DNA from 2 places in the Janthinobacterium sp. 13 genome. Region 2 is predicted to be linked to the other one. Evidence: predicted binding sites of a transcription regulator. Region 2 holds the regulator's gene; the other holds the start of a gene.
What was found. The regulator FliA, encoded in region 2, starts transcription of late flagellar genes. The targets are predictions, from matches to a motif close to CTAAAGTTTNNNNNNNNNNNGCCGNTA.
Positions count from the first base shown of each region.

Region 1: a site for FliA is predicted at 1,314-1,340, ahead of CLU94_RS07845 (DUF5610 domain-containing protein). Genes of this name have one in related genera too.

Region 1 is NZ_PEEQ01000001.1:1,771,761-1,779,030, reverse strand. It holds gene sbcB (exodeoxyribonuclease I) at 1-1,264, opposite strand, end outside; gene CLU94_RS07845 (DUF5610 domain-containing protein) at 1,412-2,041, shown strand; gene CLU94_RS07840 (GGDEF domain-containing protein) at 2,043-3,008, opposite strand; gene CLU94_RS07835 (HPF/RaiA family ribosome-associated protein) at 3,267-3,644, opposite strand; gene CLU94_RS07830 (DUF1345 domain-containing protein) at 3,869-4,534, opposite strand; gene CLU94_RS07825 (MFS transporter) at 4,573-5,844, opposite strand; gene CLU94_RS07820 (CDP-6-deoxy-delta-3,4-glucoseen reductase) at 5,916-6,941, opposite strand; gene CLU94_RS07815 (SDR family oxidoreductase) at 6,954-7,270, shown strand, end outside.
Region 2 is NZ_PEEQ01000001.1:4,451,087-4,458,356, reverse strand. It holds gene motD (flagellar motor protein MotD) at 1-338, opposite strand, end outside; gene CLU94_RS19545 (flagellar motor protein) at 344-1,090, opposite strand; gene CLU94_RS19540 (RNA polymerase sigma factor FliA) at 1,072-1,803, opposite strand; gene CLU94_RS19535 (MinD/ParA family ATP-binding protein) at 1,849-2,712, opposite strand; gene flhF (flagellar biosynthesis protein FlhF) at 2,705-4,033, opposite strand; gene flhA (flagellar biosynthesis protein FlhA) at 4,301-6,397, opposite strand; gene flhB (flagellar biosynthesis protein FlhB) at 6,394-7,270, opposite strand, start outside.

The DNA.
Region 1 (7,270 bases), 2.7 Mb from region 2:
CTTCGCTCAGGGTTTGCGGGAAATTGCGGGCGCGGTAGCGGAACAGCAGTTCCTGCAGGCGTTCATCGGCAAACGAGGGGCGGGCCGTGGCCAGCTTGGCCGGCGTGTCGCGGCGCAAGGATTCGAGCAGGCGGCGGTCGTCGTTGCTGACGAAACCATTGTACAAATCCTCATCCACGTCCAGCGCGGCATTCGCGCCCGGGCGCTGGAACACTTCGGCCCAGACGGCATCCATGTTCGGCGCCGTGGCGGCGAATTGCGCGTTGACCTTCGCCGCGTCCAGATCGATGCCCCATTGCGCGGCCATGGCCGGCGACAAGGTCTTTAAATTGCCGACCAGCATGGGCGACTTGTTCAGGTGCACGCTTTTCACGGGCAGGCGCGTCATGCCTTCCGGCATGGCGTCCTTGCGCGTGAACAGGCGCGTGCGGATGGTGTCGGCGTCCAGGGTAAACAGTTCGCGCGGGTCGTAGGCGCAATCCCAGACGAGGATTTCATTTTTATTGCTCGGATGCGTGGCCAGCGGCCAGACGACGCCCAGGCAGCCCCGTTCGGCGGGGAACATGCCCGACACGTGCAGGAAGGGTTGGCGCTCGCCGGCGGCCAGGTGCATGCCCATTTCGCTGGCGACCCTGTCCTTCTTGTGCAGCGCCAGGCAGAATTCGAACAGTTTCGGCTGCTTTTCCTTGATCAGGCGTGCCAGGGCGATGGTGGCGCGCACGTCGGACAGTGCATCATGCGCCGCTTCGTGGACCAGGCCATTGGCCTTGCTCAAGTGTTCCAGTTTAAAACTGGTCTGGCCATCGTCGCGCTTCGGCCATGCGATGCCTTCCGGGCGCAGCGCGTGTGTCATGCGCACCACGTCGAGGATGTCCCAGCGGCCGCAATGGTTCTTCCATTCGCGCGCATACGGGTCGATCAGGTTGCGCCAGAACAGGAAACGCGTGACTTCATCGTCGAAACGGATGGTGTTGTAGCCCACGCCGATGGTGCCTGGCTCCGAAAAGGCCGCTTCGATGGTGGCGGCGAACTGGTGTTCGGGCACGCCCAGCTGCAGACACTGCTGCGGCGTGATGCCCGTGATCAGGCACGATTGCGGGTCGGGCAGGAAATCATTGGCAGGCTGACAATACAGCATGATGGGTTCGCCGATCTCGTTGAGGTCGGCATCCGTGCGGATGGCGGCGAACTGGGCCGGGCGGTCGCGGCGCGGCTGGGCGCCAAAGGTTTCGTAGTCGTGCCAAAGAAAGGTCTGGTTAGTCATTGATGGTCGTTGCTTGATTGGTTATCCGGGCCGCCAAAAGCGGCCGCTGCTACAGTTTTCTGAAAACCTGCCGATACTACACGAGAGGATGGTCATCATCGCGTTTCCCGCATGGTGGCATATATTGCCCGTTCAAGGAGGTCTATCGTGTCAATTCCCATCGCCGCAAGCGGCAATTCCACCCCTTCCGTGACTTCCGTCAGTACGGGCGTTGCCGGCAAGGACGATAAAGTCCAGCAAAAGGACGGCGTCAACGCTGAAATGAGCGTGAATGACCGCACCAAGCTGCAATTGAACGCTTCCATCATGCAGGCGTCGCTGAACGTGTCGATCGGTTCCGAGAACGAGCCGCTGGCGCTGCTGTACAAGACGGCCATCACCAACATCAATGAAGCGCTGAAGGGCCAGTACGGCGAGGACGCGATCCAGAACGCGGCCTCGCAGGATAACAGCGCCGAAGCGACGGCGAACCGCATTGTATCGCTGTCGACGGGATTTTTTGATGCTTTCAAGAAACAGAATCCCGGCCTGGACGACGATACGGCCTTGACCAAGTTCATGGACACCATCAGCGGCGGCATGGAAAAAGGCTTCAAGGAAGCGCGCGACATCCTGGGCGGCTTGAAAGTGCTGAATGGCGACATCGCCGGCAATATCGACAAGACGTACGAGCTGGTGCAAAAGGGCTATGCCGACTTCATCGCCGCGCACAGCAGCAAGAAGGATGATGCCGCCAAGCCGGATGCTGGCAAGCCGGCCGACAGCAAGGCTGCCTGAACTACAGCATGACCCTGTTGCGGCCCGATGCTTTGGCGCGATAGAGCGCCGCGTCGGCTGCGGCGATCAGCGCATGGTCGTCCTGTTCGGCCGCCAGGCTGGCCACGCCGAAGGAACCCGTGATGTGCGGCAAGGCGCTGCGCATGTCGGCGAAGATGACGGCGAGCTGCATGCGCTCGCACAAGCGCTCGGCCACCCGCAAGGCCACGTGTTCGTTGGTATCGGGCAAGATCACCATCATTTCCTCGCCACCGTAGCGCACGGCAAAATCCGTGGGCCGCAGGGCTGCGCCCAGCACTTGCGCGGCGATGCGCAGTGCCTGGTCGCCCGCCTGGTGGCCGTGCGTGTCGTTGAAGCGCTTGAAATGGTCGAGGTCTATCATCACCAGCGACAGCGGCGAGCCGCTGGCGTGGGCCGTGACGATCATGTTGGGCAGTAAATCCGTCAGCCAGGCGCGGTTGTACAAGCCCGTCAGGCTGTCGACCATCGACAGCTGGCGGTAGAATTCGCCCAGTTTTTGGCGCCGGCGCAGCAGGGCATTGGCGGCGCGGATGCGGAAGGACAGCAGCCGCAGCAGGTTGCGCGCCAGGCCGTTCGACTGTTCGATCAATTCCCAGACGATGGCCGCGTCGATCACCAGCAAATCGGTTTCTTCCAGGGCGGAAATGGCGGCCAGGTTGCTCGCTTCATCGAGCACCGATTGTTCGCCCACGCTTTCGCCGGGCAAGACCTTGCTGACGGTGCCGTCATCCATGCCCGTGTGGGTGTCGGCGGCCACGGCCAGCGAGCCGCGCAGGACGATGTACAGGCTGGCGCCTTGCGTGTCGGCAATGGCTTCGCCCGCTTCCAGGCGCATCACGGGGCAGGGCGCCAGCATGGCGGCCGTCTGGCTATCCGCCCCATCGCGAAATAGCTGTAAATCGCCGATGTTGCAGCCTGAAGCGCCGAAGTTGCCGATCTGTTCCACAATCACACTTTCAAAAAGCCGGCGCGCGAGCAGGGGGCCGGTAGCTTCATGATAGCGTAAAGCGGCCTTGGCTGTAACGCCAAAGGCTTGCTTGAGGTCACTTACTGTGAGAAATACGACAATTATTTCATTGCCGCGTCAATACGCAGGAATGCTTGCGGTTTTGTTATGGATGTTGCCGCGCGCGAAAGGCGGGCCGGATGTGCAAAGGCAGCCTTGAACGGCTGCCTCAGTCTCTGGAAATCCTGCGGGTGGGGATTACTCGGCGGTTTCTTCCGCTTCGGCCGTATCGATCACGGCATTCTTGCCGGTGGCGTGGCGCTTGCTGTCTTGCAGGCGGCCCAGGGCGCTATCGATGGCGCGTTTCAGTTTGTCGGTGGCGCCGGCAACGGATTGATGCACGGTGGCGTTCTGTTCGGTCACGGCGATCGGTTGATAGCCAGCAACGCGTGCTTCCATGACGCAGCGGATATCGTCGGCGCCGCCTTTCGGGCCATTCGTGTCGCTGATGTGGACTTCGATGCGGGTCAGGTTGTCGCGGAAGCGGTTCAGTGCGCTTTCAAGTACGGATTGCACATGTTCGTTCAGTCCAGCGGTGTTGGCGATGGTGCTGTCGGTATGAATATTGATTTGCATATGCTTACTCCTGTCAATTCAAAAAAAACCCATCTCAGGCGCCTTGCATGGCAGTGGTCAAACCCGCTGCCGGGGCGCGTCGGCGCCTGGTTCTTGCCTCATGCACTTGATCCCTGTGCATGACTTATCTTACTCCTCTTTCCAGTATTTCAAGAGGGTGCGCACGATTAAGATGAGCTTAACCCTTCAGCCAGGTCAAGTTTCCACTACGAAATTATTTACCCTCAGCCATTGATGAGACCGGCCGCGATATTGATCGACAGTCCCAGCACGACCAGGTTGAAGAAAAAGCTCAGCACGGATTGTCCCAGCACGATTTGCCGCATCATGCGCGTCTGCACGGAAACGTCCGACGTTTGCACGGCGACGGCGATGGTGAAGGCGAAATACAGGAAATCCCAGTAATCGGGGCTTTGCTCGTCGTCGGGAAACTTCAGGGGGCGCAGCGCGGGATCGGCCTGGTAGTACAGGTGGGCGTAATGAAAGCAGAACAGGGTGCCGACGAGGAACCAGGAACCGACCAGGGTGAGGATCGTCAGGCCGTAATGCAGCGCGCGCTCGTCCGGCGCCATGTCTTTCATCGAGGACAGCTGCGAAACGATGGCCACCAGGCTCATCACGGATGCGACGGACAGGGCCGACAGGACGGTTGCCGCCCGCTCATCCTGGCGCGCCGCCATGGCTTTGACCTTGTGGTGGTTGGCGCGCATCATCATCCAGGCCATCGTCGCCAGGTAGAACCAGACGGCGACATTCCACGCCGTCAGCAAACGCGTCATCTGTTGCCAGGATGCGGGCAGCAGCAGGCCGGCCGCCACGCCGATGGCCGTAGCCATGCTCAGGTGGGGGCGGCTGCGGATGAAGCCGTGGAATGGAAGCGTGATTTTCATGGTGCGGATTCGTCAGTGGGGATAGCGCATCTTAGACCTTATGCGCTTGTCGCGGTGGCCGTCCTGGCGGCCGCTTCCTTCTCGTGGTGGGGGAAGCGGTCCATGCGCGACAGTACGGGGAACAGCACGGCCCAGATACCCGTCACGGCCAGGGTGGCGGCGCCGCCGAAGAGCACGGCGCGCACGAGGCCGAACCAGCCGGCCGTCAAGCCCGATTCGAATTCGCCCAGCTCGTTCGAGGCGCCGATGAAGACGGCGTTCACGGCGCTGACCCGGCCGCGGATCTCGTCCGGCGTCTCGAACTGCACCAGCAGGTGGCGGATGTAGACGCTGACCATGTCGCCGGCGCCCATCAGGAACAGCGCCGTCAGGGCCAGCGGGAAATAGCTGGTGCTGCCCAGCACCAGGGTGCCCAGGCCGAAGACGGCCACGCCGCCGAACATCCACGCGCCCACGCGGCGCGTGATGGGAAACATGGCCAGCGCGATCGAGCACAGGGCGGCGCCGGCGCCCGGCGCCGTGCGCAGCAAGCCCAGGCCGCTGGGTCCGGCATGCAGCACGTCATGCGCGAGCGCCGGCAGCAGGGCCGTGGCGCCGCCGAACAGCACGGCAAACAGGTCGAGCGAAATGGCGCCCAGCACGATGGGCTTCGACCAGACGAAGCGCAAGCCTTCGAGCAGGGTATGCCAGCTGACGGGTTCGCGTTTCACCACTTGCGGCGCCGGGGTGGTGGCGCGCATCAGCAGGACGGACACGACCAGCAGCGCGGACGAGATCAGATACACGACCTTGGGGCCGAAGTAGTACAGCAAGCCGCCCAGGGTGGGGCCGAGGATGATGGCCACGTGCGAACTGGACGAGCTGAGCGCGACGGCGCGGCTGAAGTGTTGCGTGGGCACCATGTTGACCAGCACGGCTTGCGTGGCCGGCATCATGAAGGCGCGCGCGCTGCCGAACAGCACCAGCACGGCAAACACGGGCCAGACGATGGAAATATTGCTTAACGTAAACGCCAGCAGGGCCAGCGCGCACGCCAGTTGCGCCGCCAGGCACCACGCGATGATGTTGCGGCGGTTGTAGCGGTCGGCCACGTGGCCGGCCGGCAAGATGAGCACGAGGAAGGGGGCGAATTGCGCCAGGCCGATCAGGCCCAGGTCGAACAGGCTGCCCGTGATCTGGTACACCTGCCAGCCGATGGCCACGCTTTGCATCTGCACGGCCACCGTGCCCAGCACGCGGGCGGAAAGATAACAGGCGAAGTTGCGGTGACGCAGGATACTGAAGCCGTTGCCGGCAGAGGCGAGAGACATGAAATTTCCAGGAAACAGCGGGGTGGAGCGGCAGCGGATGCCGCGCCAGCAGCACCCCGCTGTCTGGATGCTTACTTGGCCAGGTCGGCTTCCGTGGTGAAGGCGTCCGCGTAAAACTCGTCGGCCGGCAATTGACACAATTGCACGAAATCGCGGTTGGCCGACTCGACGACGATCGGTGCGCCGCAGGCATACACTTGATACGCGGACATGTCCGGCAAGTCCGCGATGACGGCCTGGTGCACGAAGCCCGTGCGGCCTTGCCACGCGTCTTCCGGCAGCGCGTCCGACACGACGGGCACATAGGTGAACTGCGGCAAGTCGGCGGCCCACTGGCGGCACAGGGCGTCCATGTACAGGTCGTGCGGCCGGCGGCCGCCCCAGTACAGGGTGATCGGACGCGGCGACTGCTCGTTGATCATGTGCTCGACGATGGCTTTCAAGGGGGCAAAGCCCGTGCCCGAGGCCAGCAGCACGACGGGCTTGTCGGAATCTTCGCGCAGGAAGAAGGTGCCCATCGGGCCTTCGAAGCGCAGGATGTCGCGCTCCTTCATGCTGCCGAACACCTGGTCGGTGAACAGGCCGCCCGGCATGTGGCGGACGTGCAGGCTCACGGGGCCGCCTTCGACGGGCGCGCTGGCCATGCTGTAGCTGCGGCGTTTGTTGTCGCGCAGCATGATTTCGATATACTGTCCGGCGCGGTAGTGCAGGCGCTCGCTGGCTGGCAATTGCAGGGTCAGCACGACGACGTCGGGCGCGATTTTCTCGATGGTGGTCACGCGCGACGGCATTTTCTTGATCGGGTAGTCGCTGCTGCCCGCCACTTCGCGCGCCTGCACCACCAGGTCGCCCTGGGGCACGGCGCAGCACAGCAGCGAGTAGCCGGCCGCCGCTTCATCTTCCGTCAGGGAGCGGGCCTGGTATGGCTTATGCTGTACGCTGCCGGACACGATCTTGCCCTTGCAGGAACTGCAGGCGCCGCTTTTGCAGCTGTACGGCAGGCCGACGCCGGCGCGTATCGCCGCCGACAGGACGGTTTCGTCCGCTTCGCAGCTGAATTGGTGGCCGCTGGGCTGAACAGTAATTTGAAAAGTCATACAATCCTTGAGATGAAAAATATGTTAATGCACTCTTTGCGCAAGCCGTCAGGCTTGCCGCGCTTGCTGATCCTGGGCTGCGGCGACGTCGGCATGCGGCTGCTGCCCCTGCTGCGCGCGCGCTTTCGCGTCTTTGCCGTCACCAGCCAGCCGGCGCGCTGCGCGCAGTTGCGGGCGGCCGGCGCCGTGCCCATCGTGGCCAACCTCGACGAGCGCGCCAGCCTGAAACGGCTGGCGGGACTGGCGACGATGGTCGTGCACCTGGCGCCGCCCATGTCGTCGGGCTTGCTGGACCGGCGCACGCGCAATCTGGTCGCCATTTTACCCGA
Region 2 (7,270 bases):
TCCTTGACCAGCGGCGCCAGGGTCGACGTCAGGTCCTGCGCCAGGCGCGTCATGTGTTCGCGCTCGCGGCGGATGGCTTCCGTGCGGCGTTTCAGGGCGGGGTTCGGCAACGGAATCGCTTGCGGCGCTTCCATGATGATGGGCGGCGCGCCCTTTTCCAGGCTGAAGGCCTGGCCGATGGCGTTCTGGAAGACGCGGTATTTGCCTTCGTTGACTTGCGAAATCGCATACATGACGACGAAGAAGGCGAACAGCAGGGTGATGAAGTCGGCGTACGAGATCAGCCAGCGGTCCTGGTTGTCCGGTTCCTCGTCATACTTCCTGCGCGCGCGCCGCATCATGGTCAATGCTCGTGCAAGAGGCTGGACACGCGCTCTTCGATGATGCGCGTGTGGTCGCCCGTGGCGATGTCGTACAGCACGGCGGCCGTGATTTCATATTGCACCACGCGGCGCGAAACGATGGCCTTGAGTTTATTGGCCACCGGCAGGAACAGCAGATTGGCCAGTCCGACGCCATAGATGGTCGACACGAAAGCCACGGCGATGCCGCCGCCCAGCTTGCTGGGGTCGGTGAGGTTTTCCATCACGTGGATCAAGCCCAGCACGGCGCCCAGGATGCCGATGGTGGGCGAATAGCCGGCCGCCGATTCCCACACCTTGACGGCCTGGCGCTCGGCCATTTCGTAGGCGGAGATTTCCACGTCGAGCAGCTGGCGCAGCTTGTCGGGCGCGATGCCGTCGACGATCATGCGCAAACCCTTGGCGTTGAAGCGGTCGGCCGTGTTTTCCATCAGCCGTTCGAGCGCCAGCGGGCCGTCGCGGCGCGCCGTCAGGCTCCATTGCCCGATGTCGCGCGCCAGCGCGGCGCGCGTGTCCGACGGCGGCAGGAACACCCAGCGCAGCATTTCCAGGCCGCGCACAAAAGTGCGCAGCCGCGTCTGCAGCAGCACGGCGCCGAAGGTGCCGACGATGACGATGGCAAAGGCGGCCGGCTGCAGCAGGGAGGCCATCTTGCCGCCTTCCAGTGCCTGGCCGACCAGCAGGCCCGCCAGCGCCAGCGCCAGCCCGATTACGCTGGACCAGTCCACGCCAGCTCCCTCAAGGTTGCGCGCAGGCGCGCGACGGCCTGGGTATGCAGCTGCGAGACGCGCGATTCGGATACGCCCATCACCGCGCCGATCTCCTTCAGGTTCAGCTCTTCTTCGTAATACAGGCCCATGAGTATTTTCTCGCGTGGCGGCAGCGCGTCGATGGCATCGATCACGGATTGCCGGAAATCGGTATCGAGCAGGGAACGCAAGGGATCGCTGTCCTCGTCCACGCAGTGGCGGTCGAGGAAGCTGTCATTGCCGTCCGGGTCATGAAAGTCTTCGTAGTACACGAGCTGGTGGCCGCCGCCGTCGCCCAGCATTTCCTGGTAGTCGGCCAGCGACATTTTCAGCAGCTTCGCCACTTCCGACTCCGTCGGCGGATGGCCGAGGCGCTGCTGCAGGGTGCTCATCGCCTCTTCGATCTTGCGCATGTTCTGGCGCATGCTGCGCGGCAGCCAGTCGCTGGTGCGCAATTCGTCGAGCATGGCGCCGCGGATGCGCAGCACGGCATACGTCTCGAACTGCGCGCCATGCGTCTCTTCATAGCGCGTAATGGCATCGAGCAGGCCGATCATGCCGGCCTGGATCAGGTCATCGACCTCGACCGAAGGCGGCAATTTCGCCTTCATATGGTGCGCCAGACGCTTCACCAGCGGAATGTGCTCCGTCAGCAAATAGTCCTTGTTCGATTTCCCTTTGACCGTGTACATAGGCTGCTTATTGTTTTCTCATCTTATCTGGTGCTGCGGTTCGATTCAGGCGCTGAACTGGTGCGGGCTCCCCGTCTGGTACAAGGTGCCGCCAAGCACCGGCGCCGCCGAACGGGCCAGCCGCTCGGCCAGTCCGCGAAACGCCACCGACGCTCCCGCCAGCGGAAACGCGTCGACCACGCTGCGGCCCAGCCGCGCCGCGCGGTGCAGATACTCGTCGGCAGGCACGGACCCCATCGAAGTCAGCTTCACGGCCAGGTAGCGGCTCGCCGCCTGCGCCATATTATCGTATACCACTTTTGCTTCGGATTCGGAAGCGCCGGTGACGAGAATGCCGAACGGACGGCGTCCCAGTTCCTGGCTCAGGCGCTTGATCAGGCAGTACGCCGCCTTGATCGAGGTGGCGCTGGTCGAGACTTGCACGACGATATCCGACGATGCCATCAGCGGCACGGGGAAGCAGGCGCCCTCGTCCGCCACGACGCCGTCGACCAGCACGATGCCGCTCTGGCGCGCCAGCACCTCGAACGTCTTGCCCAGGCGGCGCAGTTCATCCTCGCCCGCATAGTCCATGCTGTCCATCAAATGGTTGCGCGCGCCCAGGCTGGCCACGCCGAAGCCTTGCGGCACCTGGTGGATGACCTGGTTCAAGCCGCACTGCTGGCGCGCCACGTCGCGCAGGCTGGCGCCGTGCGCCAGTCCCAGGCGCGATGCCACGCCATCGCTGCCGCCGCTGGCGTCGAGCAGCAGCACGTCATTGCCGCCGTAGACGAGCGACGCGCCCAGGTTGACCAGCATGGCGCCCTTGTCGTCCTGCGGCGTGGCCGAGAGGAACGTCATGACGCGCGGCTGCGGGCCGGCCAGCATGCGGCGCAAGCCTTCGGCCTGGTCGAAATCGAAATTAGCCAAGGTGCACCCCGCGCGCTTCATTGTTGCGGGCAGCCGCCTGCGCCATCAGCAGCGGCAGTTCGGCGTCGGAAAACTGCGTCGCCGCCGCATCGCGCTTGAGCTTGAAGGCACGGTCGATCAGGTAGCCGCGGTCGGCCAGGTACAGGTCTTCCGGCACGCGCTGGCCGTTCGACACATAAAACAGGTTCAGCTTCTGGCGGATCACCACGTCGAGCACATTGCCGATCGAGGCCGCTTCATCGAGCTTGGTCATGATGCAGCCGGCCAGGCCGCTGCCCTGATACGCGCGCACCACTTCGTTCAACGTTTCCTGCGTGGCCGTGGAGTTCAGGCACAGCAGGCGCTTCACGTCGGCGCCGGCGCCCGACAGCATGGCCACCTGTTCCGTCACCATCTGGTCGCGCTGGCTCACGCCCACCGTATCGATCAGTACCGTATGCTTGTTCTTCAATTCTTTCAGGGCGATGCGCAAGTCCGCCTCGTCCTTCACGGAATGCACCATCACGCCGAGGATCTTGCCGTAGATGCGCAACTGTTCATGCGCGCCGATACGGTAGGCATCCGTGGTGATCAGCGCCAGCTTTTCCGGGCCGTGGCGCATCACGCAGCGGGCCGCCAGCTTGGCCGTGCTGGTGGTCTTGCCGACGCCCGTCGGGCCCACCAGGGCAAACACGCCGCCCTGCTCCAGCATGGCGTCTTCATTGGCCACAGTATTCAGGTTACGGCTCAGGACCGTCTTGATCCAGCGCATGCTTTGCGCGCCGTCGAGGCCGGCCGGCAGCTTGTCGATCAGGTAGCGCGCCAGGCTGGCCGAGAAACCGGCCGCCAGCATTTCGCGCAGCACGACGGCTTTTTGCGGCTCGCGCTGCTGCGTCGAACCCCACGAGATTTCCGCCAGCTGGGTTTCCATCATGCCGCGCATGGCGCGGATTTCATTCATCATGCCGCTCATCTCGGCGGCGGCGTTTTCCTTGACGTGCGCCAGCGCGCTGGCCATCATCTGCTGCATGCGGGCCATGTCCACTGGCTCGGAGGCAGCCTGGCGCGGCGCGGCAGGACGTGGCGCAGCCGGGCGCTGGGCCGGGGCGGCCGGACGCTGCGGCGTGGCGAACTGGGTCTGCAACTGGGGACGGGGCTGGGCCATTTCGGAGGCGGCCGGCGGCGAGGCCAGCGAAGCGGCGTCGTCATTGGCCAGCGCGAGGATTTCCACCACGCCATCGGCCTGGCGGTTCGACAGGATCACGGCATCGGGGCCCAGCGCTTCGCGCACCTTGCGCAGCGCATCGCGCGACGAGGCGCCCGTAAATTTCTTCACATTCATGACCGGCCTCCCAGGGCGGGGGTGGCGCAATATTGGCTGAACTGTGTGACCATCGTCGACTCCTGTTGCTTGAGTGCTGTCTTCCACATGGACACAGATCACCCGGACAGTTTCCATTATTAGCGATGCTTGCAGGAAATGATCGAAGGAACAGGACGGGAAAGTACCCGTTATTCAGTTTGCCGAGAGGAAATTGATGTTTATTTGACCAAAGACAAGGGCTGGGGTCAGACCCGGCGGGTCTGACCCCGGTACTAATGCTGCCAACTATTGTGCCCCCACCAGCGCCGTGACGCGGATGGTCTTGGTTTCCGGCACTTCCGCATGCGACAGCACTTTGAGCTGCGGCAAGGCGCGGCGCAGGAAACGCGACAGCAAGGCGCGCAGCGGCGCCGGCACCAGCAGCACGGGCGTCAGGCCCAGCGCTTCCTGTTGCTGGGCAGCCAGGCCCGCCTGGTGCGCGATGGTGTCGGCCAGGCCAGGCTCGATGCCGGCGCCGTCGCCGCCATTGCCCATCGCCTGCATCAGCAGCCGCTCCAGGCGGCTGTCGAGGGTCATCACGGACAGTTCGGCCGAGCCGGGGAACAATTGCTGCACGATGGCGCGGCCCAGGGCCACGCGCACCAGCGCCGTCAGGTCGTTCGGGTCTTGCGTGCTGACCGTATGCTCGGCCAGGGTTTCGATGATGGTGCGCATGTCGCGGATGTGCACGCCCTCGGCCAGCAGGTTCTGCAGCACCTTTTGCAAGGTCGACAAGGACAGCATCTTCGGCACCAGGTCTTCCACCAGGCGCGGCGACTCCTTGCCCAGGTGGTCGAGCAGCGATTGCACTTCCGCGCGGCCCAGCAGCTCGGAAGCGTGCGAGGTGATCAGGTGGTTCAAGTGCGTGGCCACCACCGTCCCCGCGTCGACCACCGTATAGCCCATCGATTGGGCCTGGTCGCGCAGGCTGGCGTCGATCCAGGTGGCGGGCAGGCCGAAGGCGGGGTCGTTCGTGGCCAGGCCGGGCAAGGTGCCGCTGGCCATGCCGGGATTAATCGCCAGGAACTGGCCATTGAACGCTTCGCCCACGCCCACTTCCACGCCCTTCAGGGTGATGCGGTAGGCGGACGGTTTCAATTCCAGGTTGTCGCGGATATGCACGGGCGGCGCCAGGAAACCCACCTCCTGGGCAAATTTCTTGCGGATGCCCTTGATGCGTTTGAGCAATTCGCCGCCCTGCGTCTTGTCGACCAGGGGGATCAAGCGGTAGCCCACTTCCAGGCCCAGGGTATCGACGGGCATGATGTCTTGCCAGCTGGCTTCTTCCTGCTCGGGCGCCACGGTCGCTTGCGGCACTTCGGCCGGCTTTTCGGCCGCCGCTTTTTCCTGCGTGCGTTTCTTGCTGATCAGATAGGCGGAGCCGGCCAGCAGGGACGCCAGCAGGATGAAGACCATGTTCGGCATGCCGGGAATCAAGCCCATGCCGCCGATGATGCCGGCGGTAATATATAACACTTGCGGTTTCGCAAACAATTGCCCCACCAGCTGGGTGCCGATGTCCTGTTCGCTGGCCACGCGCGAGACGACGATACCGGCCGCCGTGGAAATGATCAGCGAAGGAATCTGCGCCACCAGGCCGTCACCGATGGCCAGCAAGGTGTAGTTCTTGAGCGCATCGGCAAAGCCCATGTCGTGCTGCAGCAAGCCCACCAGCAAGCCGCCGACGATATTGATGACGGTGACCATGATGCCGGCGATGGCGTCGCCGCGCACGTATTTGCTGGCACCGTCCATGGCGCCATAGAATTCCGCTTCCTGCGCCACTTCCGTGCGGCGGCGGCGCGCCTCGTCTTCGCCGATCAGGCCGGCGTTCAGGTCGGCATCGATGGCCATCTGTTTACCAGGCATGGCGTCCAGCGCGAAACGGGCGCCCACCTCGGCGATACGGCCCGCACCCTTGGTCACCACCGTAAAGTTGATGATCGTCAAAATGATAAACACGACGATACCGACCGTGTAGTTGCCGCCGATCAAGAAGTGACCGAACGCTTCGATCACTTTACCGGCCGCGTCGGCGCCCGTATGGCCTTCCGTCAACACCACGCGCGTGGACGCCACGTTCAGCGACAGGCGCAGCATGGTCGACACGAGCAGGATGGTCGGGAACGCCATGAAGTCGAGCGGCTTGACCGTGTACAGCGCCGTCAGCAGCACGATGATGGACAGCGCGATATTAAAACTGAAGAAGATGTCGAGGATGAAGGCCGGCAGCGGCAGCACCATCATCGCCAGCAGCATGATGATGATGACAGGCGCGGCGATGCCCTTGCTGGCGTTGCCACCCATTCCGCTGAGCCAGGCTGGCATTCTCAGGCCGTTCATGGTGTACTTCCTTTATTCTTGTCTTCTGCGCCGGCTGCGGGCGGTGTCTGTGAGGCGGGATTCTGCGGGTCGAGCTCGGGCGGCACGTCGAGTTTCTTCGGCTTGTCGGGACGCTCGCCCTGGCCCTTGCCATAGCTGCGCAGCTGGAACACGTAGGCCAGCACTTCGGCCACGGCGCCATACAGCGCCTCGGGAATCTCGTCGCCGATGTCCGTGTGCTTGTACAGCGCGCGCGCCAGGGCCGGCGCTTCCAGGATGGCGACCTTGTGTTCGCCGGCCAGTTCGCGGATCTTCGCCGCCACCTCGTCGACGCCCTTGGCCACCACCTGCGGCGCGCCGCGCGAATTCTCGCCATACTTCAAGGCCACCGCGTAGTGGGTAGGGTTGGTCACCACCACGTCGGCCGTCGGCACGTCGGCCATCATGCGGCGGCGCGACATTTCATGCTGCATCTGGCGGATCTTCGCCTTGATCTGCGGATTGCCGTCCGATTCCTTCGATTCTTGCTTGACTTCCTGCAAGGACATTTTCATCTTGTTGGCGTAATGCCACATCTGGTACGGACCGTCGATGGCGGCGATCAAGCCCAGCGCGCCGACGATCAACAGGAAAGCCGTGATCAGCAAACTGATCAGATGGGCCGAACCGGCGCGCAGGGATTCCACCGACAAGCCCAGCACGGCGTCCTTTTGATGCTGCATCACCATCCAGGCGACGACGCCGACGACGAGGGTCTTGGCGATGGCCTTGAGCAATTCCACCAGCGCATTCTTCGAAAACATGTTGCCCAGGCCGCGAATCGGGTTGAGCTTGCCAAAATTGGGGGTGAACGCCTTGGAACTGAACAGCCAGCCGCCCACCAGCACGGGCGAA